2 regions of the Paenibacillus guangzhouensis genome follow, and region 2 is predicted to be linked to the other one. Evidence: predicted binding sites of a transcription regulator. Region 2 holds the regulator's gene; the other holds the start of a gene.
What was found. Region 2 encodes LexA, which represses DNA repair genes until DNA is damaged. Its sites were predicted from a motif close to CGAACATATGTTCG; they were not measured.
Positions count from the first base shown of each region.

Region 1: recA (recombinase RecA) is a predicted target of LexA. The motif match lies at 1,232-1,245, and genes of this name have one in related genera.

Region 1 is NZ_CP045293.1:1,185,500-1,188,713, forward strand. It holds gene GCU39_RS05235 (competence/damage-inducible protein A) at 1-1,067, shown strand, start outside; gene recA (recombinase RecA) at 1,316-2,365, shown strand; gene GCU39_RS05245 (regulatory protein RecX) at 2,441-3,190, shown strand.
Region 2 is NZ_CP045293.1:2,714,985-2,718,198, forward strand. It holds gene GCU39_RS12100 (HAD family hydrolase) at 1-38, opposite strand, end outside; gene GCU39_RS12105 (hypothetical protein) at 75-593, opposite strand; gene GCU39_RS12110 (DUF896 domain-containing protein) at 642-842, opposite strand; gene GCU39_RS12115 (LysM peptidoglycan-binding domain-containing protein) at 951-1,220, opposite strand; gene lexA (transcriptional repressor LexA) at 1,495-2,121, shown strand; gene GCU39_RS12125 (N-acetylmuramoyl-L-alanine amidase family protein) at 2,261-3,022, opposite strand.

The DNA of each region.
Region 1 (3,214 bases), 1.5 Mb from region 2:
ATCTGGTCTTGTTCACAGGGGGGATTGGCCCGACGCAGGATGACCTGACGAAGGATGCCCTTGCAGGTCTACTCGGCCGAACGTTATCTATTCATCAGCCATCCATGGATGTGATCGAACAGTTCTTTAGCAGTCGAGGCGCTCATATGGTAGAGAGCAACCGCAGACAGGCTCTGATGATAGAGGGAAGCACGCCGCTGGCGAATGCGACAGGGCTTGCTGTCGGGAATGCAATGAAACATGAGGGAACGTTCTATATTCTTCTTCCTGGGCCGCCCAAGGAGATGAAGCCTATGTTCGAGCATGAAGCCAAGCGCTGGCTGCTTGAGCATGCTTTAACCAGTGAGCAGCCGCTGTATTCTCGCATGCTGAAATTCGCCGGGATTGGCGAATCCTCACTGGAAGCACAACTGCTTGATTTAATCGAGAAGCAGCAGGATACGACGATTGCGCCTTATGCCAAGGAAGGCGAAGTAACGATTCGTGTATCTACCAAAGCTGAATCCGCGGAAGCAGCCGATGTGAAATTGCAGGAAGTGGAGTCTGAGATTCGCCTTCGATTATCGGAGCACCTCTATGCTACGGAAGATGTGCCGATTGAGAAGATTATTGTACAGCGTATGCAGGAACTTGGTCTTACGCTTGGCACAGCCGAGAGTTGTACGGGTGGTCTGTTATCCGAGATGATCACGGCGATCCCTGGAAGCTCACAGATGTTCAACGGAGGCGTCGTATGTTACTCCAATGCGATGAAGCAGCAGTTGTTACATGTACCGGTGACATTATTAGAAGGACCTGAAGCCCCAGGAGCAGTGAGTCATGAAGTCGCAGAGATTCTCGCAGATCAAGTTCGACAATTGACGAATTCTGATTTCGGCATTGGAATTACAGGCGTAGCGGGGCCAGGGATGTCAGAGCGGAAGCCGGCTGGACTTGTTTATGTGTCCATTGCACAGAAGGGCAGACCCACGGAGGTCATGAAGCTTCAGCTGCATGGCGGACGTGAGATTATTCGCCTACGCTCCGTGAAGACTGTGTTGTACCATTTGTGGCGTAGACTCCAATAGTCGATTGCGCTTGGAATAGGATAAAACTGTTATAATTCTTGATTTTTACAATTCATCCTTGTATAATGAGGGTAATGTTAACGGAAGAACCGTAGCGAAGTGTAACTTTGCTGCGGTTTTTCGCGCTATTCTCCCGATCGTCTACCCTTGCGAGACGAAAAAAACGAATGTATGTTCGAAAAAATGCTTGGCAAAGGAACAAAAACAAGTTATCATGATACTATAATCGAAAAAGGGAAGTGAGTTCATTGTCAGATCGTCGCGCAGCGTTAGAAATGGCTTTACGGAATATTGAGAAACAATTTGGTAAAGGTTCGATCATGAAACTTGGTGAATCCACACACATGCAAGTGGAGGTTGTGCCGAGCGGATCTTTGGCATTAGATATTGCACTAGGAATTGGCGGATACCCGCGCGGAAGAATTATCGAAGTATACGGACCGGAATCTTCAGGTAAGACGACAGTCGCATTGCATGCGATTGCTGAAGTTCAGAAACAAGGCGGACAAGCTGCCTTTATTGATGCAGAGCATGCGCTAGACCCGTTATACGCGAGCAAATTAGGTATTAACATTGATGAATTGCTCTTGTCTCAGCCGGATACAGGGGAGCAAGCGCTTGAAATTGCTGAAGCGCTCGTACGAAGCGGTGCAGTGGATATCATCGTTATTGACTCCGTTGCTGCCCTTGTACCGAAGGCCGAGATCGAAGGCGATATGGGTGACTCTCACGTGGGCTTGCAGGCTCGCTTGATGTCCCAAGCACTTCGTAAATTGTCGGGTGCGATCAATAAATCGAAGACGATTGCAATCTTCATTAACCAATTGCGTGAGAAAGTCGGCGTCATGTTCGGAAATCCTGAGACGACGCCAGGTGGACGCGCTCTGAAGTTCTACTCTTCCGTTCGTCTGGATGTTAGACGTGTTGAGACGATCAAGCAAGGCAATGACATGGTTGGTAACCGTACACGCATTAAGGTCGTGAAGAATAAGGTTGCGCCTCCGTTCAAACAAGCGGATATTGATATCATGTACGGTGAAGGAATCTCACGTGAAGGCAGCATTATCGATATCGGAACGGAAATGGATATCGTGAATAAGAGCGGCGCTTGGTATTCATACGAGAATGAGCGTCTAGGACAAGGCCGTGAGAACGCGAAGCAATATCTGAAGGAAAACCAAGAAATTTCAAAAGTGATTGAGAATAAAATCCGTGAAGCAAGTCAGCTCTCGGCAGTTGTTCCAACGACATCGCAAGATGACGAGGATGAAGAAGATTTCGAACTCGAGCTTGAATAAGAATTTGCCCCCTTCGTGAAGGGGGCATCTTTTATAATGAGCGGAAAGTGCAGGGATGAAGGGAGGCGATGACACATGCCAAGAGAGAAAGAAAATGATGATCAGGTGAAGGAACAGAAGTGGGCGCCAGCACCAGGTGTTGAGCTGATGATAACGGCAGTAGAGCTTGTCCCTCGGAAGAAGCGTCGATATCAAATCTTTGTGAATGGAGAACCAGCATTTACGGTACATGAGGATATCATGGTGAAGTATCGACTACTCAAAGGATCAACCATCGACCATGAAGAACTCCTTCCGATTATGGTGGCAGACGAGCTGCAGCAAGCTTATGTGCAGTCGATTCGATATTTAGGTCGTAAACCACGTACAAGCCACGAAATCCAGCAGCAATTGACACAGAAGGGTTTTGAAGCCGAATTGATCGAGCGCGTTATTCAGCGTCTCCGAGATGAGCGACTGATTGATGATAACCTCTATGCGAAGCAGTGGACGGATCAACGTGTTCGCAATCATAAGAAAGGAAGACTTATGATTAAGCACGAGCTGCAGCAGAAGGGAATCGATAAATCCGATATTGCGCAAGCTATGGAGGAACTGAATGTCGAAGATGAGCAAGAGAGCGCTTATCGTGTAGGCCTTCGGAAGTGGCAGAGCACAAAAGGGGAGCGTTATGAGCGCAAGAGGAAGGTTGCTGCTTTTCTCATGCGTCGTGGATTTCCGTCACATGTCGTAAGGAATGCTGTTCAACGAATCATGGAGCAGCAGGAAGATGATGACGGATATGATGGTATGGAAGAAGCTTATGAGGAAGAATTCTATGATTAATACCATTGAATGGGGTTAAATCGT
Region 2 (3,214 bases):
GTATCGTCCAGATCGAATAATACGGCCTTAATCGTCATCTCTCTTCTCCCCCATACCTTTACAGTGCTCTATCCTTAACGTTCTTCAAAAGGAACATGATTAACGCGTGCAAACTCTTTCAATCGCTCACCGATCACTGCGGTCTCATAACGGTTCATTAATCTGGAGAACACCCAGTTGGAGCCTTTAGCCTTTGGACTAATAACGACATAACCTTTTTGTACAGTAATCTCTTTGATTTGACTTGCATCCAGCCGTACGTCTCGATTGAAACGACGTGTCCCGATAGAAGATTTACCTACGCTAATATAGGGTCTACGAAGGAAGATCACAACTCCCAGGAATATGTATAAACCTACGGTCCCCCAAAATAAGGCTGGCGAGGTTTTTTGATCTACTGCAGAATATAGAATTGCATACAATAAACCGAATGCAACTAATGTAATTGGCAGAATCAGATTTCGACCAACATACCGATCCACATCTGATTTCGCTTCTCTACTCGATCCTATCATTTGTTGCCCTTGCTTCTTACGAACCTTATTTACATTCTTCGTGTTCTTACGCACCATTCTTTCCCATGAGCGGGCCATCCAAATCCTTCCTCCTTGGAAGTTTTCCCGAAGGAAAACTTGCTTCATCTAATGTTTAATTGTTGGATTATTATCATCCTCATCAACAATCTCAATATTATCGAGCTGTTGCTTCAAGGAACGTTTGAACCCATCAATATATTGTCGACGAAGCGCGTCCCGTTCAACCGTCTCTTCCGGTGTCAATCCTACCGATTTATGTTTACGAGCCAATTCATTAATTCGCTCAACAATTTTTTCGAAATCCATCCCTATCCCCCCTATTCTGTCCTTATTACTTTGACATTTACAATAGAGGTTGTCAAGGGTAACCCGTCCGCTCCCAGCATGTGCCTATGCCTTACACTTGCATACAATTTATCCTTTAAGAACTGGTAACTTAATCACTTCACCAGATTGAATAGAACTGTTACGTTTACCATTTAATTCTTTGATCTCTTCAATATAATTACGAACATCCATTCCGTCTGGCTTATGTTCCTTCGCGATCGCCCACAACGTATCCCCCGGAGAAACAACAATCTGAAGCGGTATGTTCGCATTCCGTTCCCCATCACGTGTATCCGCAGCAAAAGCATTCAATAACCCCATACTCGTCAAGCTGCATACAAGAACTAAAAATAACACGACCTGAACGACCTTCTTCTTAAGGAAAGAGCCTCTATTCACGACTTTGGACTGGTTATTATAAACACTTTGATATGAGCTATACTTTAGCATTTTCAGCACCCCAAACGTTTGTTCTGTTTTCTATGTCCATAATTTAACACGAACATTCGTTTGTGTCAATAACTTTTTAGAACATTCGTTCCCCTTGTTCGTATATTTTAGAACTAATGTTTGTACGAACGGTAGTTCTATGCTATAATTTTGTAAAAGTCTACTAATGGAGTTGAACCTCATGTCTAAAATATCCAATAGACAACAAGCTATTTTAGAATTTATAAGGAATGAAGTACGATCTAAAGGTTACCCTCCTTCTGTTCGTGAGATTGGAGAAGCTGTCGGTCTAGCTTCCAGCTCCACTGTGCACGGCCATTTGGATCGACTAGAGAAGAAAGGCTTAATTCGCCGCGACCCTACCAAGCCGCGGGCAATCGAGCTTCTGAGCCAAGAAGAATCCGAACATACGCATCTCTATACGCAGATGATTGCGAAGGTACCAATCGTGGGGAAAGTTACCGCAGGTGCACCGATTACAGCAACGGAGAACATCGAGGATTACTTCCCGCTGCCGGAGCAATTCGTACATGACCAGAATGTATTTATGCTTTCTGTTATGGGTGAGAGTATGATCGAAGCAGGCATTCATAATGGAGACTTCGTTATTGTACGCCAACAACAGACAGCGAATAACGGCGATATCGTCGTCGCGATGACGGAAGACGATGAAGCAACGGTTAAGACTTTCTATAAGGAAAAGGATCACATTCGACTGCAACCTGAGAATGCAACGATGGAACCTATCCGATTGAATCATGTGACTATTCTAGGCAAAGTTATTGGTCTTTTCCGTAACATGCACTAATCCGCCCTACATATTAGCCGTGTTGTTTAAAGAGCGATGCGCTAATTCCTATAACATTCGTTGAACTAGGACATGTTTAACGACAACCAAAAAACAAGCTGGTATCTGTATCACACAGATCTCAGCTTGTTTTTTCGAATCATTGTGGAGCCTGCCCCGAAGCTTTTCGCAGTTCATTCGCTAATCGATTCGCTTCTTTCTTTCCTGCCTCGTCCCCTTTTTGCTGCGCTATTTCCCAAGCTGGTTTTAGATACAGATCGATTAATTTATTGGCATCTTCCTTCGCTAACATGACATTCGCCTCCGTTTCAACATACGCGATCCCAAAATACTGGCAGACACCTCTTGCAATTTCTTCAGCACATAGGTCTCGATATGCGTCCGACAGCAAAAGCTTGGCTTCTTCCATGTTATCCATAAAGCCGCACTCCACGAGGACTGCCGGCATTGTAGATTCCCTTAGCACATGGAGATTCGCCGGTTTGACGCCTCTGTCGCGGAGCTTCGTGCCTTGGACCAACCTTGCATGAATCGCTTCCGCAGCTTTCATGCTGGTCACACGTCCGGGATAGTAGAATGACTCAATCCCATTCACACTCCCCCATGTCTCTCCTGCTGCGTTCGCATGAACGGATACATAGAGGTCTACACCGGATTGATTCGCTGTGTCCGTCCGGGTCTTCAGGGGAACATCGCTATCTCCTGGCGCCACGAGCAATGTACGAAAACCACATCGTTGTAGGTGCTCGTCCAAAAGAGCAACAACCGCACGGTTGAATTCGTTCTCGTGCATAAATGGCTCACCGGTTTCTTTTGACCGCGTCCCATCCTTGAACAAAGGCGTCCGCTTACCTGGCGGTTGCATTCCATGTCCATCATCTAAAGCAATAAATAGACTCAATTGTCTTCACCTCTCTTCCTACTCTATTAATATGCATCAATAGAATTGAAGCGAATGATAGATACCATGGTCTAAGTAGCCTGACTGCTTTCTATATCGACTGGGCTGAGGGTTTTGTAATGCACTTATAAGTTCTATCTGAGGACCGTTCACCACAGTTGCATTGGCTTATGTGACAAATTAATCAATTCC